One region of the Dellaglioa sp. BT-FLS60 genome, then DNA from elsewhere that is predicted to be linked to it. Evidence: riboswitches for the same ligand, from Rfam matches in the RefSeq annotation. Region 1 holds a riboswitch; the other holds the start of a gene.
What was found. A riboswitch is a leader RNA that binds a small molecule or an ion and turns the genes downstream of it on or off. The one in region 1 is predicted to bind thiamine pyrophosphate.
Positions count from the first base shown of each region.

Region 2: it holds a riboswitch for thiamine pyrophosphate, as region 1 does, so the genes downstream of both, thiM (hydroxyethylthiazole kinase) here and thiT (energy-coupled thiamine transporter ThiT) in region 1, are expected to answer to the same signal.

Region 1 is NZ_JBSOLI010000030.1:79,970-96,897, reverse strand. It holds gene murG (undecaprenyldiphospho-muramoylpentapeptide beta-N-acetylglucosaminyltransferase) at 1-1,014, opposite strand, end outside; gene murD (UDP-N-acetylmuramoyl-L-alanine--D-glutamate ligase) at 1,016-2,392, opposite strand; gene mraY (phospho-N-acetylmuramoyl-pentapeptide-transferase) at 2,410-3,375, opposite strand; gene ACVQ8P_RS03055 (UDP-N-acetylmuramoyl-L-alanyl-D-glutamate--2,6-diaminopimelate ligase) at 3,397-4,869, opposite strand; gene ACVQ8P_RS03050 (penicillin-binding transpeptidase domain-containing protein) at 4,888-7,053, opposite strand; gene ftsL (cell division protein FtsL) at 7,050-7,430, opposite strand; gene rsmH (16S rRNA (cytosine(1402)-N(4))-methyltransferase RsmH) at 7,455-8,402, opposite strand; gene mraZ (division/cell wall cluster transcriptional repressor MraZ) at 8,430-8,861, opposite strand; gene ACVQ8P_RS03030 (DUF3397 family protein) at 9,039-9,404, opposite strand; gene dapG (aspartate kinase) at 9,416-10,615, opposite strand; gene asnB (asparagine synthase (glutamine-hydrolyzing)) at 10,638-12,524, opposite strand; gene ACVQ8P_RS03015 (magnesium transporter CorA family protein) at 12,722-13,672, shown strand; gene ACVQ8P_RS03010 (DUF4044 domain-containing protein) at 13,736-13,846, shown strand; gene thiT (energy-coupled thiamine transporter ThiT) at 13,976-14,530, opposite strand; TPP riboswitch at 14,577-14,678, opposite strand; gene cls (cardiolipin synthase) at 14,731-16,179, opposite strand; gene ACVQ8P_RS02995 (amino acid ABC transporter substrate-binding protein) at 16,195-16,928, opposite strand, start outside.
Region 2 is NZ_JBSOLI010000029.1:6,753-23,680, forward strand. It holds gene secA (preprotein translocase subunit SecA) at 1-2,163, opposite strand, end outside; gene hpf (ribosome hibernation-promoting factor, HPF/YfiA family) at 2,314-2,877, opposite strand; gene ACVQ8P_RS02125 (phosphoribosyltransferase family protein) at 3,088-3,768, opposite strand; gene ACVQ8P_RS02130 (DEAD/DEAH box helicase) at 3,765-5,093, opposite strand; gene ACVQ8P_RS02135 (YigZ family protein) at 5,141-5,776, shown strand; gene ACVQ8P_RS02140 (glycosyltransferase family 4 protein) at 5,813-6,898, opposite strand; gene ACVQ8P_RS02145 (APC family permease) at 7,008-8,837, opposite strand; gene groL (chaperonin GroEL) at 9,087-10,712, opposite strand; gene groES (co-chaperone GroES) at 10,749-11,033, opposite strand; gene ACVQ8P_RS02160 (lysostaphin resistance A-like protein) at 11,259-11,897, shown strand; gene ACVQ8P_RS02165 (ABC-F family ATP-binding cassette domain-containing protein) at 11,919-13,856, shown strand; TPP riboswitch at 13,935-14,041, shown strand; gene thiM (hydroxyethylthiazole kinase) at 14,099-14,890, shown strand; gene thiD (bifunctional hydroxymethylpyrimidine kinase/phosphomethylpyrimidine kinase) at 14,896-15,717, shown strand; gene thiE (thiamine phosphate synthase) at 15,704-16,363, shown strand; gene cytX (putative hydroxymethylpyrimidine transporter CytX) at 16,365-16,928, shown strand, end outside.

The DNA.
Region 1 (16,928 bases):
CATCTGCATTCTAACGTCATCGTTAAGCATCAATTCATCGGCAACTTCAATTAATTTCGAACCCGTTAAAGTATCTTCAGTAATGAGTTTTGCTGCATGATTATTAACCAAACTCATCGCATTTTTCGTTTGATGATCATTCGTGACATAAGGGCTAGGTACCAAAATAGAAGGCAACCCAAGTGCCGTAATTTCAGCTATACTTGTCGCACCCGCACGACCTAAAATAACAGAAATATTGCTTAATAAATTAGGCATATTATTCAAGTAAGGTTTAATAATAATATTTTTATTTAATGCCACACCATTTAACTCAGTCATAATTTTATCGTAATGAACATTACCCGTCACAAATAATACTTGATAAGGTTTTTTATTCAATTCTGGAATTGCATCAACCATCGCTTGATTAATTTTCGCAGCCCCTCTTGAACCACCAAAAACTAACATTGTTGGAACATCATCTACTAATCCATACTCAGATAATGCTTCAATTTTCTTCTCATTTACCACTTGTTGTGCACGAGGATTCCCGGTGAAAACAACTTTTTTCTTTGGAAATTGATCTGCAACAGATTCAAATGAGATGGCTACTTTATCAACAAAGTAACTCAAAAATTTATTTGTAACGCCTGCAACACTATTTTGTTCATGAACAACCGTTGGAATATGCATTCTAGCAGCAGCATAGACAACTGCACCACACACGTACCCGCCTGTCCCGATAACGATATCTGGTTCAAAATCTTTGATCATTTTTTTTGCGTCTTTTACACTCTTTAAAAATAATTGAATCGTTTTAATATTTTCCATTGATAATGATCGCTTAAAGCCCTGAATTTTAATGGTTTTAAATGGAATACCATTATCCGGAACAATGCGACTCTCAAGTCCTTTTTCAGTCCCAATATATAAAAATTCAGCCGTTGGATCTTTTAATTTTAACGCTTCAATCAAGGCTAAGGCTGGGTAAATATGCCCACCTGTTCCACCACCAGAAACAATAATTTTCATTTTAGTTATCCTTTTCTTGCATTAGTTTTTCAACTGCATCTATATACTCATCACCACGTACTTCAAATGATGGATATTGATCCCAACTAGCTGCTGCCGGTGACAACAAAATAATATCATTGTCAGCGCTTAATTTATAAGCTTCCGGTACAGCCGCAACAACATCAGTCACTTGCTTAATTTCGGTAATCCCCGCAGCTTCACCTGCACTTCTCATTAAATCAGCAGTTTCACCGAAAACAATCATTGCCTTCACATGTTCTTTAAGAACAGGAACTAATTTTTCAAATGTAAATCCACGATCTAACCCACCAGCCAACAAAATAATTGGTTGTGAAAAACCTTTAACAGCCATCTCAGTTGCTTCAATGTTGGTTGCCTTTGAATCATTATAAAATTTACGATTATGCCAGACACTAACAAACTGTGTCCGATGACGCACACCCGTAAATGTTGATAGAACTTCTTTAATAGCCGAGTTTGTTACACCTTTAATTTTAACAACCGTAATAGCTGCAAGCGCATTTTCAATATTGTGCTCACCAGGAATATTAATATCAGCTGTTTTCATAATTAATTCGTCTTGATAATAAATATTGTCATCCTTTACGTAAGCACCTGTTTCAATTTTGTCTAATCTAGAAAACGGTACAATTTGGGCACGGCTTGCTTTAACAAGTTCATGAAGTTCTTCCAAATCCCAGTTAACAACAAGAAAATCATCTGAATCTTGATTTTCTGTTATTCTCATTTTTGCTTTCACATAGTTTTCACGTGTTTGATGATAATCAGTATGTGCTTCATAAATATTAGTAATAACTGCAATCTCAGGCTTTAACTGATCAATACCACATAATTGAAAGCTCGATAATTCTGTCACAATAATATCATTTTTAGTTGCTTTTCTTGCCACAGAAACAGATGGAATACCAATATTACCAGCCATGAACGCCTGCCCTTGTTTTCTCTCTTGATTCAACATCAATGAGATTAAAGTCGTAGTCGTTGTTTTACCGTTCGTTCCCGTAACACCAATCATTGGTGCCTCTGAAATTTCGTAAGCAAGTTCTGGCTCCGTAATGATGGGTAATCCTTTTTCCATTGCTTTAGCAATCAATGGATTTGTATATGGAATGCCAGGGTTTTTTACGACTAACTCAAAATCCTCATCTAGTAAAGAGAGTGGATGACCACCAGTAATCACTTTGATACCTTCAGCTAAAAGTTCCTTTGCTTCAGGATTGTCATCAATCTTCTTATGATCGTTCACAGTCACGAATGCGCCTAAATCTTTTAATAATTTTGCAGCATTCAACCCACTCTTTGCTAAACCGACAACTAGAACTTTTTTATTTTGATAATTCGTAATTTTCTTCATTCCAATTAAATCTCCCTTTATAAAATAACTATTAACGTCAAAATTGCAGCAATTAAACCAATCGTCCAAAAGACAATATCAATCTTCCATTCATTCCAACCACTCATTTCAAAGTGATGATGAATTGGACTCATTTTAAAGATACGTTTACCGGTTAATTTGAACGAAGCCACTTGTAAAATAACACTTGCCGTTTCGCAAACGAAAATAATCCCAATGAAAATCAGCGATAATTCTTGATGTAATAAAATTGAGACAGTCGCTAATGCGCCACCTAATGCTAACGAGCCCATGTCTCCCATGAATACTTTAGCCGGTTTATGATTAAACCAAATAAACGCAATTAAAGCACCAATGACTGATAAACAAAAAATAAGGACATCTTCTTGATGCTGGGCTTGTGCAATAACAGCGTATGCACCGAAAGCAATAATTGCTTGTCCGGAAACTAAGCCATCAATGCCATCAGTTAAATTAACGGCATTAGAAAAACCGACTAACCAAATAATAATAAAAATGGCATAGAGAATCCCAATTGAGACTTCACCGAATCCCCAAATATTAATTGAAAGAGGTAACTTTTCATGCATATAAACAGCTGTTAAAATGATGCCACCAATGATTTGCCCTAACAATTTTTGCCAAGCTTTTAAGCCTTCATTTTGTCGTTTGAATAATTTAATACTATCATCCCAAAATCCTAGTACAGCATATAAAAACAAGATGAAAACCATAATCATTGTTGATGGCGTCATGGCATGAGCCCATAATGATGTCCATATGGCTGTAATAATAATGGCAATATTAAAGACAAAGCCACCCATAGTCGGTGTCCCCGACTTTTTTTCATGCCATTTTGGTCCTTCTTCTCTAATCATTTGGCCTTGTTTGCGCATTCTAAAGTAGCCAATAAATAATGGCATAAACATAAATGTTAATGCAAAGCCACTCACCAATGGAATGATCATTTCTGGTTTTGTCATTGTCTTATCCTCACTTAATTGTTATTTTTTATTTAGTGCTTTCGTTGCTTCTTCAACATCGTCAAAATGAACTTTTTCTCGACCAAGAATTTGATAATCTTCATGACCTTTACCGGCAATTAAAACAACATCACCTGGTTGTGCTTTCTTGATTGTTTCAGCAATTGCCTCATGTCGGTCCATTATAACAGTCGCACGATTTTCTGGAATCCCCGTCAACATATCAGCCATAATTTGTTTAGGATCTTCAGTTCTGGGATTATCCATTGTAAATACGGGATAATCACTATGATCTGCAGCAATTTTTGCCATTTTAGGTCGTTTGTTCTTGTCACGATCACCACCGCAACCAACAATACAATAAATTTTGTTTTGAGCAAAGTCTTGAATGGTTTCTAAAACATTTAATAAACCATCTGGTGTATGTGCATAATCAACAATAACACTAACACCCGTTTTAGAAGGAACTAATTGGAAACGGCCTTTAACGCCTGTCACTTTTTCAAGTGATTTAATAATTTGTGTTTCATTTAATCCTGCAGCATAGGCAGCACTAAATGCAGCAAGCATATTATACACATTAAACAAACCGATTAATTGCATGGTCACATGAGTCACTTTGCCAAAAAGAACCAAATCAAATTCAGTTCCATGACTTTTAATTTCAATATTTTTTGCTTGAATCATCGCTTCATCATTTTCAATCCCATATGACAAAATCTGAGCAGACGTAAATTGCGTAAATGTTCGCGCAACTGGGTCATCAAAGTTTAAAACAGCTACTTTTGCATCACCAGAAGCTGTGTAATGATTACCTAACTGAGCGAATAACATACTTTTGGCATGCGCATAGTTATCCATAGTTTTATGAAAATCCAAATGATCCTGCGTTAAATTAGTAAAAACAGCAATATCAAAATCAATGCCCCATACACGTCCCAATACCAATGCATGTGACGAAACTTCCATTGCAACCGTCTCAACTTCTTCTTGTTTCATTTTTGCCAAAGTCCGTTGCAGTGTAATCACATCAGGTGTTGTATTATTCGAAGGATAAATTGTGTCATTTATTTTGCGATACATTGTCCCAATTAATCCCGTTTTTTGGTTTAAATCACGATAAATTTGTTCAATCAAATGAGTGACCGTTGTCTTACCGTTTGTGCCGGTAACACCAATCATCCTCATCTGTTGACTTGGAACACCATAAAAAACATCAGCAAGAATTGCCATTGCACGGTTTGTATCCTGCACATAAACAACGGGAACCGATACATCAATTGGTTTACGGGCAATAATGATTTTCGCGCCCTTTTCAACTGCTTGACTGACAAAATTATGGCCATCAACCGTATAGCCCTCTACAGCAACGAAGATACTATCTTCAACAACTTCTCTTGTATCCTGAGTGAGTAATTTAATCTCTAATTTGGGATCAATCGCCATCGATACTTGCTTAAATTTTAAACTTTGAATTAATTTATCTGCTTTCATATCTACCATTCACCTTTTTTATTTTAACGTTAGTTTAACTGTTGCTGATTTTTTCACAACTGTATTAGCTTTAATACTTTGAGATGATACATAGCCACTACCCGTTGTTTTTAATTTTAAGCCCATTAATTCTGCGGCATTAACGGCATCACTCTTCGACCAACCCGTTAATTCAGGCATCACTCTCTCACCGTCAGTTAATAGTAGTACTTTACGTCCTGATAATACCGTGGAACCAGCAGCTGGATATTGTTTGGCTACTGTTCTACCATTTCCAATAACTGCCACATCCAAATTTTGTTCATTCAATGTTGATTTGGCTGAAGACGTCTTATTACCCTTGACGTCTGAAACTGTTACATTGGTTTTAGATGATACTTTAGCTGTTGAACTATCCTCTTCCAATGTTCGTTTCATCAATGGATTAAAAATTTGTGCCAAAATTGCATTGCCTGTTGTCCCTTGCATATTCTGTGGCTGTTTCATTGTCACATACATGATATATTTAGGATTCTTAGCCGGCGCCATCCCTACAACTGAAAAGACATAATTTGCATCACCTGTTAGGTAACCTGTGGCATCAGAATTGGCAACTTGCGCTGTCCCTGTTTTGGCAGCAATTCTATAGCCATCCAGTTTGAAGGCATTACCCGTTCCATAATCTTTATAGACGACATCTTGCATCATGCTTAAAACTTCTTTAGACGTCGATTTTTTTATCACTTGTCCCAAATCCGTTTTTTTAGATTTATAAGTTGTTTTCCCTGTATTAGGATCAACAATCTTATTCACAAGTGTTGGTTTCACCATTTTACCATTGTTTGCAAAAGCCGTAAAACCTTGCATCATCTGCATCGTTGTTACATTAATCCCTTGTCCAAACGCTGTATCAGCTTGTTCAATTGGATATTGGAATTCAATGCTTCCTCTTGCTTCATTTGGTAACCCGAAGTTAGTACTTTTGAGAAAACCAAATTTTTTAATATATTTAAGCCATGCTGTAGGACCCATTGCTTGTTCTAACTTAGCCATACCGACATTACTTGAACGAGCGAAACCTTCTCGATATGTGATCAAGCCCCAACCTGATGTGTTCCAATCAGGAACTGTTTTAGTCCCTACTTTTAAAACACCAGATTTATACAGTGCATTTTCATTATATGCGCCATTCTCAATCGCAGCGGCCATCGTAAAGACTTTCATTGTTGACCCAGGTTCATAGCTATCTTCAATTAATGAATCACGCCACATTTTTGAAATACCACTTTTGGTATCCGCATTAAATGTAGGTCGTTGCGAGGCTGCTAAAATTTTTCCATTTTTAGCATTCATAATCACAACGTTCATTGATTTTGGTTGATAACTTTTTTGAACCTGTGTCAAAGTTGTTTCAAGATAGGTTTGTAGCTTAGTATCAATTGTTGTGTAAATATTATTTCCATTTTTAACTTGTTTAGTTTTTGTCTTTGCATTCGGTAATTGATAGCCATAACTATCTTTTTGAACCTTTTTCAAACCATCTGTTCCACTCAACTGTTTGTTAAATGCTGATTCTAAGCCCATCACACCAGATAACGTTGCGTTACCTTTTTTTGATGTACTTTTTGTCACACCAATTAAATGAGAGGCAAATACACCGTTAGGATATAATCTTGCCTGCGTTTTAGTGAAATAAATACCACTTAACCCAGCTGCTTCTATTTTATTTTTTGTTTCTAATGATAAGTTTTTACCAGCGTTCCCAAATTCAACTTGATAAATCCCCTTTTTTGCATTCAAAATATCGTAAACTTTAGTTTCTTTCATCCCAATAGCATCACTAATAACTTTTGCAGCTTCATTCTTATCAGTAACATACAAAGCTTTATTGTTCGCACCAACATATTTTTTTGAAAGAACCGCATAGACAGAATAATTTGTTGTATCTTCGGCAATGGGCTGATTAGAATCATCATAAATGGTCCCTCTACTTGCCTTATCAATCCGACTATTTTCATAAAGTAGTTGCGTCTGACTGCTTAAATTAACATTTGAAACTTTCCCACCAATCACAATATAAGAAAAACGAATGATAAACATCAAAAGAATCGCTAAAATAGTCAGGATCAGTAACACACCAAACCTTTGCCTGTTTCTACGTTTCTTTTTCATGTTATTTATCATTCGTTGTTTTTGATTATTCATTTCGTTACATTCCTTATTCTACTCTCGCTTAAGTTAAGACCATTCTTATCTGCGATACCATTTAGTCGATTGTTACTAGCAAGTTCGTTCACTTCTTGTGTTAAATCAGAACTTTTAGTTTGAATAGCTGTTATTTCACTATTGATATTTTGTAAAAACTGACTACTATTCGATAATTTTACCTGTGCTGAAACTAGCGTGATCATCAGTATCAAAGAAATAACACCAATCAAACCAAATAATGATTTTTCAATTTTAGAAAGTGCCACACGCTGTGTTCCAACTTGTGTTTTATGTATTGGTTGCTGTCTTGGGCTTTCTCTGTACTTCTTTGACGGCGTTGTTGGTATTGGTCTTGCTGTACTATTTTGTGCCATGCGATGTAACCCCTTTATTAATCATTATTTCAGTCGTTTTATAATTCTTAATTTTGCCGAGTGTGCACGTCTGTTGTTCTGCAACTCTAGTTCTGATGGTAAAATTGGTTTTCTATTAACTAATGCATAATCTGGTTGAATATTATCTGGAATTACCGGTAAACCTGGTGGTAACTCTGGAAGGCTCGTTCGTTCTTTGAACATGGTTTTGACCAATCTATCTTCTAACGATTGAAATGTAATGACACTAACTTGCCCCGTGACATCAATCAAATCAATGGCTTGTTCTAATGAATCTTCTAAAACCCCTAATTCATCGTTAACTGCAATTCGAATAGCTTGGAAAACTTTTTTTGCTGGATGCCCACCTGTTCGTCTTGCACGAGCTGGAATTCCTCGTTTGATTAATTCAACTAATTGACTAGTCGTCACAATTTCTTCAGTTTCTCTAGCACTTTCAATCTGACGAGCAATTGACTTGGCAAATTTTTCTTCACCATATCTAAAAAATATTCTAATTAATTCTTGATAAGTCCAATTATTTACAATTTCTTTAGCAGTTAATTCTGCACTCAAATCCATGCGCATATCTAACGGTGCATCATGTTGGTAACTAAACCCTCGTTCTGCCACATCAAACTGTGGTGATGATACGCCCAAATCATAGAGCACCCCATCAACTTCTGTCACACCAAGCTCTAACAAGGCAACCTTTAAGTCTTTAAAGTTACGTTTAATAAACGTAACTTGCCCATTTTCTATGTATTTTTTTAAATGTTCTTCATTATATGTAATAGCTGTTTGATCCTGATCAAAAGCGTATAAGTGCCCGTTCAGACTTAGTTGAGACAATATTAAGGCACTATGTCCGCCACCGCCCAAAGTACAATCAACATACACACCATCAGGATTGATTGCCAATCCATCAACTGCTTCATTTAAGAGAACCGTTTCATGTTCAAATGCCGTCATAGTTTTTGTCTCCTTTCATACCATTATTTAAAAACCAAAATCAATCATATTTTCTGCAATTTCATCCAAGTTTTCTGCTGCATTTTCTGAGAAACTAGCCCAACGTTCCTCACTCCATATTTCAAAGCGATTTGAAACCCCAACTAAGACACATTTCTTTTCTAAATTAGCATGGGTCCTCAAAGGAACGGGAATATTAATCCGACCTTGTTTATCGAACTCGCATTCTGTTGCTGCTGAATACAAAAATCTCACAAAAGCACGGGCATCTTTTTTTGTTAAAGGAAGTGCTTTTATTTTTTCTTCTAGGAGCGTCCACTCAGTTTGTGTGTATCCAAACAAACAACCATCCATACCACGCGTAACAACAAACTTTTCACCTAATTCCTCACGGAACTTAGCTGGAATAATTAATCTGCCTTTGGCATCCAATGTGTGTTTAAATTCACCCATAAACATTGTGCACGCCCCCCTTCGTAGTAACTATTTAAATTTTACCACAATGCCCCACATTCCACCACCTAATTTCAAAACATTATATTTTCAAAGTATTATAGATAAAAAAAATCACTCAACCCTTTTAGGTTAAGTGATTTAAACATCTTATTTAAAATAATTAAGGTGGGGCAAGTAATATTAAATTAAAATCATCGTTAACACAATAAGATACCAAAGAATCATATAAATGTCAGTGATTTTCCAGATAACTGTGAAAAATTTGGCATAAATCAATTCCCCATCTCGATACGCAAACATCAATGCACTAGCAATGCCAATTAGACACCAAGCCAGTATGACAAATGGTACAAGTGATAAATTATATTCTTGTACTGATAACAGATGTGTTAATAAGAGAAGTAGTGGTGGTAAGAAGTCAACAATTTTTAGCCTTTTAGGCCAATACTTTCGTAAGATACGTTTAAGTAACAATAAAATTAAAAGGTAACTAACGACTAAAATAATTGACCCATACCAAGTTCCAAAAAAAGTTAAGAGTTTCATAAAGTACTCCTTTAGATCGTGTTTAAAAAGACGTCATGTAACGCATTAACGGCAGTTTTCAAATCGTCTTGTTGAACCAAAATCCAAATTGTCGTATAACTATCAGTCGTTTGAAGAATATTAATATGATGTTCATCTAATACTGTCACAATTTTTGATGTGACACCAGGAGTCCCTGTCATACCAGCACCTACGATTGACACTTTTGCACAATTATTAAGGATTGAAACAGACATTTTAGCATCTGCTAATAATTGTTTTGCTTTTGCTTCATCATCACTAAATAAATTAAAAACAACTTTACCAGGTGAGATATTAATGAAATCAACACTCAAATTATTATCTGCCATTAAATTGAAAACATCTTTAGCAGTATGGTTAGCTGTTTCAATCGTAAATTGTGTTAACCCCGTTACATGAGCAATTCCGGTTACACTTCGGTAATGTTTAACGCCTAAATTACGATCCGTGACAAGCGTTCCCATTTCTTCAGGTCCTTGCCAAGTTGACCGAATTCGAACAGGCACGTGAGCTTGTTGGGCAATTTCTACGGCACGCGGATGGATAACCTTTGCGCCTTCATGAGCCATATTGGCCACTTCTTCATAACTAACGGTTTTAAGAAATTTAGCTTTTGAAACTAATCTAGGATCAGCCGTCATCATCCCTGAAACGTCAGTAAAGATATCAACACGTTCAGCATTTAACGCTGCTCCAAGTAAGGCTGCCGTTGTATCACTTCCACCACGTCCGATTGTCGTCGTTTGACCTTGGCTCGTAGCCCCTTGAAATCCGGTTACAACTAAAACATCAGCATCGTTGAATGCAGCATCAATTAAATCAGTATTAATATTAATCACTTTAGCATTCTGGAAGTCATCATTTGTCTCAACACCAGCATCTTGTCCAGTCAAAGCAGCTGCTTTAATACCTTCTTTATTCAACAATTCAGAAAAAACTGCAGCAGAAATAGTTTCACCAACAGAAACAATCATATCAAGCTCTCTATTTGAAAGTAGCGATTGTTCGCCATCGACAAGTCCTAATAATGAATCGGTTGCATAAGGAGCCCCTTGACGCCCAATTGCAGAAACAACGACAATTACTTGGTACCCTTTATCGACTGCATACTTTACGTGTTTCAAGGCAGCACGCCTTGACTCGTCATCTTGAACCGAGGTGCCACCAAATTTCTGAACCATAATTGTCATTATTTTGAACTCCCACTATTTATTATTTAGCTTTCTCTGTCATTGTTTCGCTATCTACTAACATATCACTTTCAACGTAAATTCGATGCCAGACCATAAACGTTAAAACAGTCCATATTTTTCTAGAATTATCCCGAACGCCATCACGATGTTCATCCAATAAATCTAAGAAATATTGTTTATTAAAAAATTCATCTGTTTGAGAATCATTGATGATTTGTTTAGCCCAATCATACATTTCTTCTTTTAACCAGAAACGAATTGGCACAGGGAAGCCCAATTTTTTACGATTTAAAACGTGATCAGGAACAATTCCTTCAGCCGCTTTACGCAAAATATATTTCGTTGTACCATGTGCAATTCTTAAATCTGCAGGTACTTCTGAAGCAACTGCAAAAACTTCTTTATCCAAAAATGGCGTTCTTAATTCAATACTATGTGCCATCGTTGTTCGATCAGCATTATGCAATAAATCACCATTTAACCAAGTATGCATATCAATAAATTGCATTTGATCAATTTTATTGTAATCTTTTGATGCATCATAATATTGGCCAGTAATACTTTGGAAAGGATGGCTTTTATTGTAGTCTTTAAAGAAGGCTTGTTTTTCTTTTTCATTAAAGATAAACGCATTACCCACATAGCGATCTTCCATTGGTGTTGTCCCACGAAGAAGGAAACTTTGTCCACGCATTCCTTTGGGCATCATTTGGGCAATTTTGTTCAACGCACCATTAATTGGTTTTGTATATTTAAACCCTTTTAATGATTCTGGTTCATGATAAATTGTATACCCACCAAATAATTCATCGGCACCTTCACCTGTCAAAGCAACCTTCACACGTGTTCTAGCTTCTTTGGCAAGGAAATATTGAGGCACAGCAGCCGGATCAGCCAAGGGATCATCCATATTCCAGATGAAATGTGGAAAGGCCTTCATAAACGCTTCAGGCGTAATAACAGAACTAAAGTTAGCAACGTCTAATTTCTCGGCAGTTTCTTGTGCAACATCCAATTCACTATAACCTTCACGTTCAAATCCAACTGAAATAGTTTCCAAATTTGGATTCAATTCTTTAGCAATGGCAACAATAATAGATGAATCAATCCCACCTGATAAAAATGACCCAACTGGCACATCAGCACGCATATGTTTTTCAACAGAATCAATTAAAACATCTTTAATCCGTTTAATATACGTTTCTTCTGGCCGAACTACTGGATGAAATTCAGCAGAAAAGTATTGTGTTACAACTGGTTTTTCGCCCATTTTTTTAGTTAAATAGTGGCCTGGTTGTAACATATCAATTTCTTTAGTTAACGTTTCTGGTTCTGGTACAAATTGAAAGGTCATATAATCTTGAAGCGCATCTTTATCAAATGTCTTATTTTTTAATACTTTGTAAATAGCCTTACTTTCAGAGCCATAATAGAAGCTATCATCAGCTGTCGCATAATAAAATGGTTTAATCCCAAATTGATCACGCGCTGCAAAAAACGTTTTTTCTTGTGTATCCCAAATAACAAATCCAAACATCCCACGGAATTGTTTAACCGCTTCTGCCCCATATTTAGCATACATACCAAGAATAACTTCTGAATCAGAATCTGTTTTAAATTCATAGCCATCAGCAATTAAGGCTTCACGTAATTCAATATAATTATAGATTTCACCATTGAATGTTAACCAATAACGTTCATTTTCATATGAAAGGGGTTGGTGTCCACCTTCTATATCAATAATACTTAATCGTCTAAAGCCCATTGTAATATCATCGTCACTAAAATAGCCTGAATCATCAGGTCCACGATGGACAATCATTTTTGTCATATTATGAACAATTTTGTCATAATCTTTGTCTGTATTTTTATGTCTGTCACTTAATACGCCTGCAAATCCACACATATATTCATCCCTCATTTTCATAAAATCAATGTCTTATATTATAGATGTTTCTACAATATATTTCAATTTAGGTTATCGTTATGCTTTTCATTATAGCGTATTTGGGGTAATCTTAACAACTAGATGTCTGAATTAACGAAAGCTTTAAAAATTTGGTATACTGAGTACTGGAATCACGAATAAAGGAGTCTTTATAATTGATAGAATATTACAAATCAACTGAATCAGGAAAAATTGAAAAAATAAAAGAATATAGCAAACTTTGCTGGATTAATGTCACTAACCCTTCTGACGCCGAAATCGATGAACTTGTTAGCGAACATGCCATGCCCAGAGATTATGTCACTGCGGTTTTAGATGATCAAGAAAATTCAAGAACTGAAGGATTATCTCAAAACGTTGTTCCCGACTTAGTCCTAATGCAATATCCCCATCGTGTTCGAAATTCATTAGGCTACTTAGAATATCAAACATTTCCCTTTTCAATCGTTTTAGCAGATGATGCTATCATTACGATATCAAATAGTGTTCCCGACTTTATCAATGAGTTTATTTCAGATAGTCCCATTCACAAAATTAAAACAACGACATCTGATCAATTCACTTTAAAGTTACTTTGGTATTTATCACAAAACTTTGTATTTGCACTAAATAACATCATTCAAGAAACTGAAAATCTCGAAAAAACACTTGCTAAAGCAACCAAAAATGAACAATATTATCAAATGATGTCCATGCAAAAAAGTTTAGTTTATTTTGACGCAGCACTTACAAAAAATAATCCCGTCCTAAAATCAATGGCCGATTCAAACGAACATTTCAAACAAAAAGCCACGGATGATTTACTTACAGATGTCCTAATTGAAAATCAACAAGCTGAAACCATGACAAGTATTCAAACTAAAATTTTAGATAATTATGGTGAAATGGTGTCATCTGTTATCTCAAATAATCTGAATATTGTTATGAAGGTTTTAACATCTATGACAATTATATTAACGATCCCAACCATTATGGGTGGGATGTATGGCATGAACGTTAAACTTCCTGGTGCAAATATTTCATTTTCATTCTGGTGGTTACAGTTAATAACCCTTATTATCTGCCTATTAACCGCTTATTATTTAAAGAAAAACGACTATTTTTAAGTTGACATATGACTATCAAAAAAGTTATAGTTACACTATTAGATTTGAGAGGTTGTGTAAATCATGAAAAAACAGAAATCTACGTTCCAAAAAATCACGATGGTTGTCGTGTGGTTAATGATTCTCGTAACAGTCGGTGGCGTTGTTTTAACCGCAGTTATGTCAATTGCTTAATAAGATGAAAACGATTGAAAATTCACGGCTGAAATATGTCGTGAATTTTTTTGTCTAAAATTTACGGTTAACAAGTCATTTATTGTATAAAAAAAGACGGATAATAGTATCCGTCTTTCACTTTAATCATTATTTATCAAGAAAAATTCCTGGACTTTTTTTAAGCATAACACTAAGAATTAACATCGCAATAATCATGTTAACGATCATACTTCCACCATTAATAACGACTGAATACACAACTGGTGACAATCCCCACTGTACATATTTTGACCAAAAAATAATGCCCGCCACGAAATGAGCAAAATATTTTAAAAAGACAGCCAATAAAATGGCACAAGTTAGTGCTTGTAACGCACCTCGCATATTTTTTGCCCGTAATTGACCCAAAAAGCGAGTTGAGAACAATCCAGCAAATCCTAACACAAAATTAGCAACAGGATATTCTAAAATAGCCTGAACGGGTGTTAAAACATAAGCTGTTCCGATTAAAATAGGTAAAGTCCCATATAATAATCCAATAATTAACCCCATTTTCAAACCACGCCTTAAACTGTACACCACAATAGGTAAAATACCCAGTGCAATATCAATGTTCGGTGGATTAGGTACAAACGACAGCGCCATTGCTAAAGCAGCCATAATGACCCCTTCTAGCAAAATTAATAATCTTTTTCTTTCCAACAAAAAAACCTCCTTTGACTTAGTAAACCAAGCACAAAGAAGGTGTTAATCTTCTACACACAATTCCTACGTTTGCATTAACAAACAGGTTCCAAGGGTCTGAATTTCTTCACTCTCAGCCAAATATCTGGCTCCCCTTTGTGTTGGTCTCCAATTAATAATATCACATACAACTCCACAAATGTCAAACGTTTTCATTATTATAAAATAGGTGAAAGTAGTCTTGAGAACTGTTGTTTAAACTTCAACCAATAAGATTGATCATTGAAATACTTCTTCGTCAAGAGATCACTTTGTTCCATATCAATTTCAAAAATATTTTTAAGTAAAATAGCGACATCTGCATCGTAAATAAATGCATTGGCTTCAAAATTTAATTTAAAACTTCTAAAATCAAAATTAGCCGAGCCTACAGAAGCAACCATATCATCAATTACAACCGTTTTTGCATGCAAAAACCCATTATTATATTGGTATATTTCCGCGCCTATATTTGTTAAATCTTTCGCGTAATATTGTGTCGCACGATAAACAAATGCATGATCTGGCATCGAAGGCACCATAATTCTAACCTGAACACCAGACGATACGGCAATGTCCAATGCTTCCATAACGGAATCATCCGGAATTAAATATGGTGTTTGAATATAAATATATTTTTTAGCTGAATTAATTAACTTAATATAACCTTTTTTAATTTGTTCAATTTCCGAATCAGGTCCACTGGATACAATTTGTATATTCACTTTACCCTTAGATTCCGTTTTAGGAAAATAAATTGAGCGATAATTAATTTGGTCGTTTCTTGCAGTTGCATTCCAATCCATAATGAATCGACTTTGCATTGAGTTAACTGAGCTTCCAAAAATACGCATATGTGTATCACGCCAATTGCCAAACTTTTCACTCTCGCCTAAGTACTGATCACCAACATTAAAACCACCGATATACCCAATCTTACCGTCGATGACAACAATTTTCCTATGATCTCTGAAGTTCAATCGAAAATCTGAAAATGAAAAACGCGACCCAAAAAAGGCTTCTGCTTTCCCACCTAGTTCTTCAAAATGTTTGAAAAACTTTTTCGTTGTCCCTTTTGACCCTAGTGCATCATAAATAACTCTAACCTCAAGGCCTTCACTAACTTTAGCCTCAAGTAATGTTAACAATTCATTCCCGATGCGACCATCTTCAATGGTGTAATATTCAACATGAATATGATGTTTAGCTTCACGAATATCTTTAAATAATGCTTCAAATTTATCATGACCATTAGTCAATAATCGAACATCATTCTTTTTTGTTAAAATTGATTTATCTATTTCTAAAAACATGTGCATAATTTCATTCACATCATCGGTAAATTTACCACTCGTGGTTAGTTCTCCTCTAGCCCATTCTTGCTTTTGCCTATCGACTAACTGATCAACACCCATATGACCTTGGGTTTTAATATCAAATATCTTTTCTTTAGAAATTTTCTTTCCCACGAAAAGATAAATTAAAAAGCCGAAGATAGGAATAATTGTCAACACCAGTAGCCATGCCCAAGTTGCAGCAATATCTCGTTTTTCTCTAAAAACGGTCACGATTGCAGCTAGTGAGTTCAATACAAAAACAAGTAATACGGCAATATTTACATATGTCATCTGGTTCCTCCGAAATTAATTATTCTGAACAGTTGTGTTCTTACCAAACCATTTTTGATTTATTTTTTCTAGTTGACCCTTTTTTTGTAGGTCAGTGATTGCTGTATTAATCTTTAATCGCATTGTTTTATCCGATTTTCTCATACCAACAGCAAAATCTTCAGTTTTGAATTTGCCATCAATCACATTATATGCATCTGAGTCTGCTTGATGTTTAATAAAATAGCTCGCGTAAACATCATCAATTAAAAGGCCTTGAATACGGTCAGCGTTCAAATCAATAAATGCATTATCAAATGAATCATATTGAACAGGTTCCTTATTTTGAATTGTATCTTTTAAAATACGCGGATGCAAATTTAAACTATCAAATCCAGCAGATCCACTTTGAACACCCAATATTTTATGCTGCATTTTAGCAAATGATGTAATTTTGCTGGCTTTTTTTGTCACTAATACTTGTTTATTAGTTAAATAAGTTCGACTAAACGCAACCGTTTTAGCACGTGCCGTCGTTTTTGTGTACCCATTCCAGATTAAATCAATTGTGCCATTTTTTAGTTCCGTTTCTTTCATAGACCAATCAATCGTTTGAAAATCAACTTTGAGTCCATATTTTTTAAAGACTTTTTTAGCTAAATCAACATCATATCCCACTAATTTGCCATCTTTTTGTCTAAAGGTCATCGGCACAAAGCTGTCATCAATTCCAATAACGACGGTCCCTTTTTTTTGAATTGCTTTCCAAC
Region 2 (16,928 bases), on a different contig from region 1:
AACGACACGTAACACAACGACTTTTTCAAATTCAAGCATTTGAGCTGCATCGACTAATTGATCTTCTTTCATCTCATAATTCTTCTCAGCACGGCCTACTAAGTAGGTTTCAATTTCTTTAGCATCCTTACTTTCTAAATCTGCCAATGAAATACTATCTTCATTAACCATTGAAGATACCGCAAAATCTATAATAGCTTGTAAGTTCCATTCGGCTTGGTCACCTTGTGTATGCATTTGAACAATATGATTAATCGTTCGTTGAATCATAGGCATAATAACAGGCTTCAATGTTTTTTCTTCCATGATGACTTGTTGTCTCTGGCTATAAATAACCTCACGTTGTTCACGCATAACATCATCATATTGTAAAACATTTTTACGTGTATCGTAGTTATTACCTTCAACACGTTTTTGAGCAGATTCAACTTGTTTCGTAATCATACGACTTTGGATAACAGCATCATCTTCAGTAATATTCATACGTTCCAAGAAATTCTTGATACGTTCTGAACCAAATCGTAACATTAAATCATCTTCCAAAGAAAGATAGAATTGTGTCATCCCATCATCCCCTTGACGGCCAGCACGGCCACGAAGTTGATTATCAATACGACGAGATTCATGACGTTCTGTCCCAATAACAGCCAACCCACCAATTTCTTTAACGCCAGGTCCTAATTTAATATCAGTCCCACGTCCAGCCATATTTGTCGCAATTGTAACAGCCCCACGTTGTCCGGCATTCAAAATAATCTCAGCTTCACGTTCATGGTTTTTGGCATTTAAAACAGCATGTGGAATTTCAGCTTCATCTAACAGCTGTGCTAATAATTCTGATGTTTCAACCGCAACCGTCCCAATTAACATTGGTTGTCCCGCTTCATGACGCGTCTTAATATCAGCGATAACGGCTTTAAATTTACTTTTCAATGATGGGTACAATAAATCTGCTTTATCATCACGAATAATTGGTTTATTCGTTGGAATTTGAACAACTTCCATATTGTAAATTTCACGGAATTCTTCTTCTTCAGTTTTAGCAGTACCTGTCATACCAGACAATTTCTTGTACATTCTAAAGAAATTTTGATACGTAATGTTAGCCATTGTTTTTGTTTCATCTTCAATTTCAACATGTTCTTTCGCTTCAATTGCTTGATGAACACCATCAGAATAACGACGGCCTTCCATAATACGACCCGTAAATTGATCAACAATCATAACTTCATTATCTTGCACAACATAATCTTTATCACGCAACATTACAAAGTTAGCGCGTAATGCATTATCCAAATGGTGAGTCAAAATGGTGTTATCTGTATCAAATAAATTATCTAAACCAAAATATTTTTCACCTTTACGAATACCTTCTTCGGTTAAAGAAATTGATTTTGATTCAAGATCAATTTTGTAATCCTCTTCTTCAGTCAATGTTTTAGCAAAACGATCGGCACGAACATACATAGCCGTTGTTTTTTCAGCTTGACCAGAAATAATCAAGGGTGTTCTAGCTTCATCAATCAAAATTGAATCAACTTCATCGACAATAACGTAGTTCAAAGGTCGTTGTACCATATCTTCACGGTAAACAACCATGTTATCACGCAAATAATCGAAACCTAATTCACTATTTGTTGAATAAGTGATATCAGCAGCATAAGCTTCACGTTTTTCTTCAGCTGTTTTTGAGTTAATATTCAACCCAACAGTTAAATCCAACCATGAGTATAATTCACCCATCTCGGTTGCATCACGACTTGATAAGTACTCATTAACAGTAACAACATGAACGCCCAAGCCAGAAATTGCATTTAAATACACAGGCATAGTAGCTGTCAAAGTTTTACCTTCACCAGTTTTCATTTCTGCAATATTACCATCATTTAAAACCATTCCACCAATCATTTGAACACGGAATGGATATAAGCCTAATACACGTTTTGCAGCTTCACGTACAACTGCAAATGCTTCAGGCAAAAGGTCATCAAGTGTTTCTCCTTCTTTATATCTTGCTTTAAAAGCAGGTGTTTTAGCTTTCAGTTCATCATCAGATAATGCGGCCATTTCATCGGCCATATTTTCAATAGTATCGGCTATTTTACCCAGTTTACGTAATTCGCGGGTATCACTTTCAACCCATTGTCTTAATACATTTGCCATTTAGCTTTCCCCTTATACGAACACATTTGTTAAATTATTTTTAATTATAATATTATTTTTCATAATATCACTAAATCAACAAATTTTAAACCAAAAATCACAAAAAAGCCCTGAGCAGGCGAACTACCCAAAAGGCTTTCCTTAAAAATCTTAATCTTCCGCTTCAATTAAACCGTAGCGACCATCTTTTCGTTTGTAAACAATATTAGTACCTTCTGTGTCAGCATCTTCATAAATAAAGAAATTATGGCTCAACATATCCATTTGTAAAATAGCTTCTTCACTACTCATTGGTTTCAAAGAAACATGTTTTGTACGAACAACATCAAACATGCTTACTTCGTCGTCATTAGAGTCAGATTCTTCATCAGAAATTTCATTACGAATTTCAATATCTTTAATCCCTTTGCCTCTTGATTGACGATCAATTTTAGTTTTATATTTACGAATTTGACGTTCTAGTTTATCAGTCACAAGATCAACACTTGATAATAAATCTTGTGATGTTTCTTCAGCTCGAAGGACGAGAGAAGGCATTGGTACAGTGACTTCCACTTTGGCTGATTTGTCTGAATAGACTTTTAAATTGACATGTGCCGTTGAATTAGATGTATCAGTAAAATATTTTTCTAATTTAAATAATTTCTTTTCAACGTAATCTCTAGTAACATCTGTAACTTCAACATTTTCACCGCGAATATTGTATTTTAACATAATAAACTCTCCCTTCAATCTATAGCAAGATCTAAAATTTTACTTAAATTTATGACCCTTACCGCTTAATCTAATTATAAGCGAATATGACTAAATATACAAATAATATTCCTCAATAAATCTACTTAATACGCCATTGTAATCGTTAACAGCTTTCATTTAGCTTTTTCATATTTTTATCATAATTAATTTTAAATAAAGCGTTACCTTCTATCTTGCAAGTGTCAGACTTTTAACGCATTTAGCATTTGGCGCCAACAAGGCAATTGCATAAAATAACGTTCGACCGGTCGTATAAATGTCATCAACTACCAATACAACTTTATCTGACAAATCTGGACAATTTGAACTAAGCGCAAAAGGCTGTACTAATTCAAGCCGTTGCTTTCTATTTTTATGTGACTGTCTTTCTTTTACCGTATCATTTCGTTCCAAAAAGTGACTATGCTCAATAGCTAACAGCCCGCAAACCTGATTAAATCCCCGCTTATTTAATGTGCCAGAATCCACTGGTATCACAATAAGATAATCAAAATCAATGGTTGCTAATTTCTTTTTCAATGCGGTTTGAAAAACAGTCCTGAGACGATAATCACCATTAAATTTATAATTTTGCATAAATGCCTTCATGAAATCATTGTAAACATATAAAGCTTGATTTTGAAATTTCAAACCAGGATAAATAAGTTGCCATTTTTTACAATCCACACAAAGTTCTGATGTGGTTTGCTCTCGGCCACACCCTTTACAAGCCGTTTTGCCATCAATTAACTGTAATCGTGTCTGGCATTCACTACAAATTAATTGCTTTTCATAAGGTTTCAGTGACACAAGAAAGGCTAACGTTAATTTCTGACTGAACACATTTTGACAGATTTTACAGTTTTTCATCTATTTAATTTCCTAGCTTTCCCATTCATCGTTTTTATTTGTCCAACTGCTTTCTTAATCGTGACTGTGTAATGGCAACATAAAAAAATAACATCGCCAAACGGTCGATTACCATTGCGTCCAACCCTACCTGCTATCTGAACTAACGCTGCTGTTGAAAAGGTTTTGTCATCAGCACCTAACACAAATACATCCAAGTTAGCAAAGGTCACACCCCGCTCCAAGATTGTTGTTGTAATTAAATACCGTAACTCGCCTGATCTGATGGCCTTAACTTTTTCTAGTCTATCTGGATCTTCAGAATAAACCGTTGCCCCTTTTAAATTAGGAAACTTCTTTTTAAATGCATCAAAAACGGGTTCCAACAGCCAAATTTTTGGCACAAAAATGAGAAACGGATCATCTCGCTGCATCCATTGCGTCATTTTAACTGTCAGTTTTCTTGGCAAACGCCCCTTTTTAAGTTGCTTTTTCCATGATTTTTCAAACTTTATTTTAATTTCAGGTAATAAGTGCCCATGGAATCGCATGGGTAAATAACTCACGGTTAATTGTTTTAACCGAACTTCTTTCAAGAGTGACTCACTGGGCGTTGCGGTTAAAAATAAACTTGCGCCTTTTAGTTTAGTGGCTTGTTTCGTTGCCCGTAATAATAAGTCATTTTGTGCATAAGGAAACGCATCTACTTCATCAACTATCATGACATCAAACGCCTTATGGAATCGTAATAATTGGTGTGTTGTACAAATGACAAGCTGCGTATAATGGTAAGGCTCCGTTGATTTCCCGTGTAATAAACAAATAGCAATATCTTTAAATGCAGCTTGTAAGCGCGGGAATAGCTCAATACACACGTCAACACGTGGTGATGCCAGACAAACACGCTTATTATTCATTAACGCAGCCTCGATACCCGGAAACAACATTTCCGTTTTACCAGCACCCGTCACTGCCCATAGTAAATGTCGTGCCCCTGGGTTTTCAAAAACTTGTTTCACTTCGTTAGCACAAATTTCTTGGCTAGCCGTTAATTGCCCTTTCCACGTCAAGGGTCGTTTCTTATGAGTTGAAAACAAGTTAGGTTCAGGTATAGTATAAAGTGTCGTTGCCGTTGAGATACGACCTAATATCAGACAATAGGGACAATAATACTGATCACCTTGTAATCGATCTGTCACCAAATTCAGTTTTGAGTGGCATCTTTGACAAATTATTTGGTTATTCTCAGTGAAAATGCCTGGATATGCTGTTATTCCTTCTAAATTGCTGTCATCGTCAATTTCCGAATTGGTGACTAGGCGACCATAAAAATCTGCCATTAACATGCGCTTCAATCCCTTCACAAATTTAAATACGCAAAGGAATCATAATAATGTCAAAAAATTATTTAACCATCAAAGAATCTGGTTCAGCCACATTAATTGAAAAAAAATCTGCTTTTATTTGTCGGATTACCAGAATTACAACTGAAAATGAAGCCGTGGCTTTCATTGAATCAGTTAAGAAATTAGAACCTAAGGCCAGACATCACTGTTTTGCGTACACTTTTGGCCTTGAGTCCGAAATTCAACGTCAAAGTGATGACGGCGAGCCCTCTGGAACAGCCGGAACACCAATTCTAGAAGTTATTAAGACCAATCATCTTAAAAATACCTGTATCGTTGTCAGTCGGAAATTTGGTGGGATAAAATTAGGTGCTGGTGGCTTAATTCGGGCTTACAGTAATGCTACTTCACAAGCAATTGAACAAATTGGCATCGTTAAACGTGTTTTACAAACGGAACTCCTTTGTCAAATTGCTTACTCTAATGTTGGAAAATTTGAAAACTATCTTGAGAAAAATAACATTATCATTCAACAAAGTACTTATCTTGAAACTGTTGAATTTACTTTAGCAGTCGATAAAAAGGCGCTGAACACTCTACAAGACCAACTAATTAACCTACTCAGTAATCAGATTACCTTTAAATTAGGTCAAGATTTATACCATGAAATTCCAGCCAACTAAAAAAGGATGCCCCTAATTGGACATCCTTTTTACTAGTTATTTTTTTGAAGTCATTGTTTTAACAATTTTTTTAATCCAATTTAATAACGGCTTTCGTTTGGAACCAACTAATCCAATAGATTCGACGAATAGCTCCAATCCAATTAAGGTCGCAATTGACATTAATATTGACCCCCAAATTGATGAAATGGGGTAAAGTAATGAGATAAACGAAAAAATTAACGCAAGCCCATAAATAACCAACACCGTCTGACGATGCGTTAATCCCATTTGCATCAAGCGATGATGTAAATGATGTTTATCTGCTTGAGAAATTGGTTTTTTATTTAAAATCCGACGTAACATGGCGTAAACTGTATCTGTAATGGGAACCCCTAGTATCAGGACCGGGACAATAATTGAGATGAAAGTAGCATTTTTTAACCCAGATAATGAAAAAACTGATATCATAAATCCAATAAATAACGCACCCGTATCCCCTAAATAGATTCTAGCCGGGAAAAAATTATACGGTAAAAATCCAATCAAAGCGGCAACCAACGTAAACATCATGATAGCAATGTAACTATTTGTATTAACTAAAAAGAAATAGCCCACTAACCCACTTGTAAATAAGGCTATAATTGAAACCCCTGTGGCCAGTCCATCTAACCCATCAATTAAATTAATTGCATTTGTAATAGCCAAAATCCAAATAACCGTAATAGGCAAACTCAACCACCCCAGATTAACAATCCCAAAATAAGGAATCGTCAATGTTGTCATTCGCATATTTGAGAAAAAATACACAATCAAGGCGGCAACTGTAATACCAAACATCTTTTGACGTGGATTTAATTCAAATTTATCATCTAAGACCCCTGTGACAATAATTACCAATTCAGCAATAAATAACGTCACTAACATTTTAATGGGATATTGATTTCGTAAAACAAAAAAGTTCGTAAAACTAAAGGCGATAAAAATAGCTAAACCACCCATTGTGGGCATTGCAACTTTATTTACTCGTCGCTTATTGGGAACATCAACTGCCCCAATTTTAAGTGAAAAAAATCTAACCACTGGCGTTAACAACGCGGAGATAAGCGCTGTTGCGAAAAATGCTACGATAATTGGAAACATGATAGTATCTCTCCTTATAGTATTGTCTAGTAATATCTTTATAACTATACCACGTTGTTAAATAAATTCAAAAAAACATCAATTAAAATTAATTGATGTTTTTTAGTCATTATTTTTTCAAATGATAGTTAAATGTTGCAACAATAATATTTTCACGAGAGTTTAAAACTGATCTTAATCTTAAACTTGTTTGGTTATGCAAAATATTTTGCCATGGTTTTCTTGGTACAAATTGTGGCACTAAAACTGTTGTCGTAAAATTACGAGCAGCAGCATTCTTAGCAATCACATCTGTAAATTTCACAACGGGTGACGCAATTGATCGGTATGACGAATGCAAATCAACAAAACGGACACCAGGGAAACGCTCTTTAAATTCACGTTCCGTTTCATGTTCTTTTTCAGGATTTGTATCGAAAGACACATGCATTGCAATCACATAGTCACCAATCGAACGCGCATAATTGATGGCACCAGTTGTCACATGGGTCACAGAACTTACTAACACAATAACCGTAGAACCATCGTAATCGTGAATTTCTGCTTCCTCTGTCAATCGTAATTGTTCGGCAACTTTATTATAATGATCATTAATTTTATAGAATATCCCGTACATAACTGGCATAATCACAAAGAATGGCCATACAGTTGATAGACGGTATCTAAAGAGAATCAATAAAATACTTAGTGAAATAAAAGCACCTAAGAAGTTATAGAAGGCCTTCATCAACCAGCCTTTTGGACGTTCATGATACCATTTTACAATCATCCCTGTTTGAGACAACGTAAATGGAATAAACACACCCACCGCATATAACGGAATTAATAAGGCTGTTGACCCATTAAAAATGAACGTTAAAATAATTGAACCAGCTGCCAACGTGATAATTCCGTTAGAGTAACCTAAACGATCACCTTTATCCATATATAAATGGGGCATAAATTTATCTTTAGCTAAATTAAAGGCCAAAATTGGGAAAGCTGAGAATCCAGTATTCGCAGCTAATACCAAAATTAACACGGTTGAAAATTGGAAAATATAATATAAAATACCTTGTCCAAATGTTGTCTGTGCAATTTGAGAAAGAACCGTTACTTTTTCAGTAGGTACAATCCCATACCAGTAGTTTAATAGTGTAATACCACCAAAGAAGACAGCTAAAAGAGTTGCCATAATGGTTAAAGTAGCCGCTGCATTTTTAGCATGTGGTTTTTTGAAGAAAGGCACTGCATTACTAATCGCTTCGACACCAGTTAATGAAGATGACCCTGATGAGAATGCTTTTAAAAGTAAGGCCATTGTGATACCAGGAACGGCAGTCCCAACAGCAGCTGTTGCATGATAAGGCACTTGACCAGTCATAATATTATAACCACCAACAAGTAACATTAAAATAATCATCACAACGAACAGATAAACAGGTACCGTTAAGAATGAAGCAGATTCACGTAACCCACGTAAATTCATTGCCATAACTAAAATAATAATAATCACTGAAATAACCACTTGATGCCCATACAATGATGGCACCGCAGAAATTAGCGCTTCAGTCCCTGCGGATACACTAACCGCAACAGTTAGCATATAATCAATTAAAAGTGAGCCACCGGAAATTAAACCTGCTTTTTTACCTAAATTTTTGCTTGAGACGACATAAGCGCCCCCACCTTTAGGATAAGCATGGATAATTTGACGGTAAGAAATGGTAATTGATGCCAATAAAATTAAAACTAATAACGCAATCGGTAATGAGTACCAAATTGCCATCGCAGAAAAGCCAACCAAAACGGTCACAATTTGTTCAGTCCCGTACGCCACAGATGACAATGCATCTGATGATAAAAGAGCTAATGCCTTAAACTTTGATAATTGCTGATTTCCCTCTTCAGAAGATTTCAATGGTTTCCCAATTAACAATCTCTTTAAATAACGCCACATTTCATCTTTACCCCTTATGTTCTAAATTTAAAAAAATTATTCATAAACGTTGCCCTGACGGTACGTTCATCTTACCGAATAGTTATTTTATTCACTAATTCCTATCCACCGAATTCACTCTATTTTACCCGTTTATATTTAAATATACAACACCATAAATGAACTTTATTCCCCACAAAAAAAGAGTTACCACTCGCAATTAGCGCAGAGTGATAACTCTTTAAATTTTATTATTTTATGAAACTTGGGTTACATCATACCGCCCATGCCACCAGGCATTTGTTGTGGGTCAGCTGCAGATTCTGGTTCCGGTTTGTCGGCAACAACTGCTTCAGTTGTTAACAATAAAGCAGAAACACTGGCTGCATTTTGCAATGCTGAACGAGTCACTTTAGTTGGATCAACAATTCCAGCTTCAATCATATCTTGCCATTCATTAGTTGCGGCATTGAAACCAATACCTATTTTTTCTGATTTTAATTTTTCAACAATAACGGAACCTTCAAGACCCGCATTTTTAGCGATTTGACGTACAGGTTCTTCCAAAGCACGTTGCACAATCTTGATACCCGTTAATTCATCACCAGTTGCTTCGAGTGCAGCAACTTTTCCAATAACGTTAACGAATGCTGTCCCACCACCGGCAACGAAACCTTCTTCAACTGCGGCACGTGTGGCATTCAAAGCATCTTCAATGCGGTATTTACGTTCTTTTAATTCTGTTTCAGTTGCAGCACCGACTTTGATGACAGCAACCCCACCAGATAATTTAGCCAAACGTTCTTGTAATTTTTCGCGATCAAATTCAGAAGTTGTTTCATCGATTTGTTTTTTAATCAAACCAACACGTTCTGTAATTTTAGCTTTATCACCAGAACCTTCAACAATCACTGTGTTTTCTTTTGTGATATTGACTTTACCAGCTGAACCTAATTGTTCAATGGTTGTATCTTTCAATTGTAAGCCAAGTTCATCAGTAATCACTGTAGCACCCGTTACAATAGCGATATCTTCAAGCATTGCTTTACGACGATCACCAAATCCAGGTGCCTTAACAGCAACAACGTTGAATGTCCCACGAATTTTATTCAAGACTAAGGTTGGTAAAGCTTCGCCATCAACATCATCAGCAATGATTAATAATGGACGACCTTGTTCAACAATAGATTGTAATAAAGGTAATACTTCTTGAATGTTAGAAATTTTCTTATCAGTCACCAAGATATATGGTGTTTCTAAGTTAGCTTCCATTTTATCGTTATCAGTTACCATGTATTGTGACAAGTAACCACGATCAAATTGCATCCCTTCAACAACATCTAATGAGGTATCAATACTTTTTGATTCTTCAATTGTAATCACGCCATCATTACCGACTTTTTCCATAGCGTCAGCAATCAAAGCACCAATCTCATCATTAGCTGAAGAAACAGAAGCGATTTGCGCGATGTCTTCTTTTGTTTCAACTTTGTGTGATAATTCATGTAATTCAGCAACTGCAGCTTTTGTAGCAGCTTCAATCCCACGACGAATACCAACAGGGTTAGCACCAGCCGTCACATTTTTCATACCTTCAGTCACGATAGCTTGTGTTAAAACAGTTGCAGTTGTTGTCCCATCCCCAGCAATATCGTTGGTTTTTGAAGCAACTTCTGACACTAATTTAGCACCCATATTTTCAAAATGATCTTCTAATTCAATAGCGCGAGCAATTGTCACACCATCATTTGTAATTGTTGGTGAGCCATATGATTCTTCCAAAACAACATTACGGCCTTTTGGTCCTAAAGTTGATTTAACCGTATTGGCTAATTGGTCAACACCTCTAAGCATTGCTGAACGAGCATCTTCAGAAAATTTTAATTCCTTTGACATAATTAATCCACCTCATCTTTAAATTTAAAATTTAACTTAATCTACAGTTGCGACGATATCTTTTTCGTGCACAATCAAGTAGTCTTTACCTTCAAATGAAACTTCTGATCCGGCATATTTATCAAATAAAACGGTTTGTCCGACGTTGACAGTAACGGCAATCTTCTCACCATTATCCATTGTACGGCCATCACCCACCGCAATAACTTTACCTGTTTGTGGTTTTTCTTGTACATTACTTGCCAAGACAATACCACCTACCGTTGTTTCTTCTTCTTTAGTTACTTCTAAAATAACTCGATCTGCTAATGGTTTTAACACGTTCTATCCCTCCAACACTATTATTTAGCACTCTATCTTCCTAAGTGCTAATCACAAAATTAACTATAATCAATTTTACGGACAATTGCAAGTATTTCAGCTCTTATTTGATAGAAGTTTTCATATGAATTAAATTCGTTATCCGACCAATTATGCTATACTTATCATACGAATTTGTTCGACAAAATAATGCACGACTAACTAATTATATTTAAAGGAGTTTTCATGTCAAAATCAACTAGTAAAAATTCAATTGCCATTTTATTAGGCTATCTCGTCATCTTCGTTCTACCAACGGTTCTGAATCAACTATTTTCTCTAAAATCGATTATCTATCCGGCTATGACAGCTGACTATGCCTTAGGTGCGATCCTCTTAGTTTGGCTAAATTATTACTTCAGTACTAAAAATTCAATTAGTGGTCATTCTAATTGGACACAAATTATTTTGTGGGGATTTCTCGGATTCATTTTAACGTTAATTATTCAGTCCGTTATTCAAACGATTTATTACTCACTTTTAAAAACGACTGTGCCTTCACAGAATACAAGTGAAATCATGACGATTGTTACAAAATATCCCTATTATATGTTGGCAATCTCATTTGGCGCCCCTATTATGGAAGAACTTGTTTTCAGAAAAGTTTTCTTCGGTAACTTAGCCAGTTTTATACCACCAATGTTCGCCGCAATTATTTCCAGTTTACTATTCAGTCTAGCGCACAATGATGGACATCTAGCCATCTACTTTTTAATTGGTTTACTTTTTTGTTACCTTTATAAACGAACTGGTAGTATTAAAACGTCAATGATTGCACACATTCTCATGAACAGTTTCGTATTAATCATTCAAGTATCACTTTAAAAAAGAAAGGTGGGATTCGTTTTGATCCTGTTACAAGTCCAACAAGCAGCCCGCTATTTCGGTGCTGACGTTCTATTCGAAAATGTTAATATGGATATTAAAGACGATGCCAGAATTGCCTTAGTTGGCCGAAATGGTGCCGGTAAATCAACATTAATTAAAATGATCATTGATCAAGAAGCCACTGATGCCGGTCAAATCATTAAACATAAAGGGATGACTATTGGCTACTTAGCACAAACAACCATTGTTTCTTCCGAACGTTCAATCTGGGAAGAAATGAGTCATGTCTTTGATTATCTCAAGAAAATGGAAACGCAAATTCATGCATTAGAAGCCCAAATTGCTGACCCAAAAAATGCAGAAGATTCTGAAAAATTCGACAAACTATTATCAACTTATGATCAACTGTCACATGATTTTAGTGAAAAAAATGGTTATGGTTACGAATCAGAAATTCGTTCCGTCTTACATGGCTTTAGATTTTATGAAGAAGATTTTGATCGTGATATCAGAACTCTTTCTGGGGGTCAAAAAACACGCTTAGCATTAGCTAAATTACTTTTAGAAAAACGTGATTTATTGATTTTAGATGAACCGACTAACCATTTAGATATTGAAACCTTAACATGGTTAGAAGGTTATTTGAAAACTTATACGGGAGCCCTCTTAATTGTCTCTCATGATCGTTACTTCTTGGATAAAATCGTCACAGAAGTTTACGATATGAGTCATCATGAAACAACCCACTATAATGGTAATTATTCTCAATTTATTGTCAAAAAAGAAGCTAACTTAAAACAAGAATGGAAAGTTTTTGAAAAACAACAAGATAGAATTGAAAAACTTGAAGATTTTGTTAATAAAAATATCGTTCGTGCATCAACAACCAAACGAGCACAAAGTCGGCGTAAACAACTTGAAAAAATGGACAAAGTTGATCGCCCAGATGGTGACGAAAAAGCACCCCGTTTTAGTTTTAAAGCAGCCGATGAAAGTGGCAATATCGTTCTAACGGTTGCTAATGCAGCTGTTGGGTACGACAATACCGTTTTATCTGAACCCGTCTCAATCGATTTACATAAACATCAAGTGCAAGCAATTGTCGGTCCGAACGGTGTTGGTAAATCAACCTTGCTTAAAAGTGTCTTAGGTCAGATTCCCTTCATTCGAGGTGAAGCTTTCTTCGGTGCCAATGTCCATATCGGTTATTATGATCAGGAACAAAATCAATTAACAGATAAAAATACCGTTCTAGATGAACTCTGGAATGATCATCCAACAACACCTGAAACAGACATACGCTCATTATTAGGTAGCTTTCTATTTTCAGGTGACGATGTTTTGAAACGTGTTTCAAATTTAAGTGGTGGCGAAAAAGCACGGCTGGCTTTAACTAAGCTGGCTATGGATAAAGATAACTTTTTAATCTTTGATGAACCCACTAACCATTTGGATATTGATAGTAAAGAAGTTCTTGAAAAAGCCATTTCTAACTTTGACGGTACAGTCTTACTCGTTTCCCATGACCGTTACTTTATTAATAAAGTTGCAGAAAGTATTATTGAAGTTTCAAAAGAAGGTTCTACTTACTACATGGGTGATTACGATTACTATGTTGATAAAAAAGAAGAACTAGAAGCTATTGAAGCTGAAAAAGAGGCCCTTGAAACTGCTTCTAATCCAACAGCTCCTGATGTTAAACCAGCAACTAACTATCAACAAAACAAAGAAACCCAAAAAGAACAACGCAAATTAACTCGTAAAATTGAACGTTTAGAAACTGAACTAAGTACTTTAGAAACACATAAAACAGAACTTGAAGAAAAAATGTCACAGCCTGATATTTTCAGTGATGCTGACAAACTCCAAGAACTTCAAACAGAATTACAAACAGTTCAAACAGCAATTGAAACAACAGAAAATGACTGGGAAGAAGCTAGCTTAGCTCTGGAATAAGTTAGTTTCTTTTTTTATTTTCTGTTGACATAACAATAATGAAAGCCTATTCTCTATTAGTAACCTAAAAATTAAATATAAGTACACTAGGGGTGTTCTTTAGAAGAACTGAGATAAGTTTTTACAACTTAATCCCTTCGAACCTGTAAGTCAAAACTTGCGTAGGAAAGTGTGAAGAAGGACCCTACTCTACGATTTTTTTGTCAAAGAGTGGGGTTTTTGTGTGCTTAAGAGGAGAAACTATGAAACTAGAATTACTCGATAAGATCCGCGCAGAAAACCCAGTCATTTTTAACCTTTCAAATTACATCACGGTACAAGACGTCGCTAACGGCCTTAACGCAATTGGCGCCTCACCTATTATGCCTAGTGCAATTGAAGAAACCAAAGAGATGTTACAAATTTCTTCCGGCGCCACAATTAATATGGGATCATTCAGAAGTACTGAATTGCCTTATATTGAAAAAATTAGTCAAACCGCCAATGAATTAGGGGTTCCTCTCGTCATGGATCCCGTTGCTGTTGCAATGCCTTATCGTCAAAAAGTAATTACAGACTTACTAACTCGTTTTAAATTTGATTTCATTCGAGGTAATGCGGGTGAGATTGCAGCATTAGCTGGAATTGAATGGCAGGCTAAAGGCATTGACGCAGGTGATGGCTCTGCCAATCTAGCAGAAGTCGCAAAAATTGCAGCCCAACGTTATAATTGTACGGTTGTTTTAAGTGGTCCAACTGATTATATTTCTGATGGTGTCCGTGCAGCAACAGTGACACATGGCACATCCCTTTTCCAAATTCACGTGGGTTCAGGTGATATGCTTTCAAGTCTAATCGCTGCATTTGCGGCCGTTTCTAAAGAAGATTACTTTGAAGCAGCTAGAATGGCCTGCCTTGTTTTTGCAATAACTGGCGAACTTGTTGCGCAAGAATTAGACGCTGAACAACCTGGTAGTTTCATTGTTAATTTATTAGATAAATTACATTTGATAACGCCAAAAGAAATCGCTGAACAAATTGCTATGGGGGACTGAATAAAATGGCTAATTTCCCACAAGTTCTTTCGATTGCCGGATCTGACAGCAGTGGTGGTGCTGGCATGCAGGCTGATTTAAAAACGATACAGGAACGCCACGTCTATACCGCAACCGTTCTCGTTGCCATTACTGCCCAAAATACGTTAGGTGTGCAAGACAGTTTCCCCTTACCGGCTCAAATTATTAATGAACAATTTAATTCAATTGCAGCTGATTTAGCTATTAAAGCATGTAAAACGGGGATGCTTGCTGATTCAGAACACGTTGAGATTGTCGTTGAAAATCTCAAAAAATATGACTTTGGCCCCTTAATAGTTGACCCTGTTATGGTTGCCAAAGGTGGTGCAACACTGCTTACTAAAGATGCAGTGGCCACCATCAAAGAAAAATTAATTCCCTTAGCGACCGTAGTCACACCCAATATTCCTGAAGCTGAAGTCATTACTGGTTTCACTATTAACTCTAAAAAAGACATGATTGCGGCTAGTCAAAAAATAAGCGCATTAGGTGCCAAAAATGTCATCATTAAAGGCGGCCATCAAAATTCTGAAAATACAGCAAGTGACTTTGTCTTACTAGAAAATGGTCATTCATTCTGGATGACCTCTGACCGCGTGGCTACAATTCGTACTCACGGAACGGGTGATACCCTCTCAGCCTGTATTGCAGCGGAATTAGCAAAAGGGCAACCTATCGATGCGGCGATTATAACTGCTAAAAAGTATGTTGAAGCCGCCATTAAAAATGGCATTATTGTCGGGCATGGACATGGACCATTAAATCATTGGGCCTATCGTGAGGAGGAACAACATGCAAAACTTTAATCGATCATGGTTAGCCAGTTACTTTATCGCTGGCACGCAGGACGTTGCCAAGAACCAATTATTACCCACTCTGGAAAAAGCCTTACAAGCTGGGATTTCTTGTTTTCAATTTAGAGAAAAAAATCCTTTGAATCCTTTAAATAAAGCACAAAAAAAGGCACTTGCACTTAACTGTCAGCAACTATGTGCAGACTACAAGGTCCCCTTTTTTATTGATGACGATCTCCCACTAGCACTTGAAATCCAAGCCGATGGCATTCATGTTGGGCAAAGTGATCAAGTAATTCAAGACGTTATTGAACTAGCAATGGGTAAATTAGCCATTGGCCTTTCTTGTCATACGCTCGAACAAGTAGAACGTGCAAATCAATTACCAGCTGTTGCTTATATTGGTAGTGGGCCCATTTTCCCAACCCATTCAAAAGCAGATGCTGATGCACCGCTCGGAATTTCTAACCTAAAGCAATTAGTAACCGCCAGTCGTCACCCAATTGTCGCCATTGGTGGTATTTCAGAAACTCATTTAGCCGAACTAGCTGAATCAGCCGTTTCAGGCGTTGCCGTCATCTCTTTAATTGCGCAAAGTCAGGACATTGAAAAAACGGTCCAATCCATCAATCATTATTTCAAATTGGAGGCCAATTAGGATGTCGGAACCTAAAGAATTACGGAGTCAATTTTTAATTTGGTTAGGCGCTGCCATTTCAATTGCTGAAATTATGACTGGTATGTTATTAGCGCCACTTGGTTTCTTAAATGGATTTTGGGCCATCCTAATAGGTCATTTAATCGGTTGTGGTCTCTTCTTATTACCTGCTGGCTACATTGGTGCGAAAAGACATCAAACAGCTATCCAATCAACAAAAATTGCTTTTGGATCGACAGGTGTTCTCTTATTCTCACTGATTAATCTCGTTCAATTAATCGGTTGGACAGCTGTCATGATTGTGAACGCCATTTCAGCTATGAATGGCGTTTCAAATGCGCTATTCAGTTTTAAAAATACAATTATCATGGGACTCATCATGGCTATTGGCATCATCATTTGGCTATTAGTTGGTAAAAGCAACTTATATCGCATCAATTTAATTGTTGTTAGCTTGCTAGTCATAGGTGCGGCCGTTATGCTCTTTTTAATTTTTAAAACACCCGTTTCAACTTCATCTCATCTTGGTCAAATGACATTTGGATCCGCTGTTGAATTAAATATC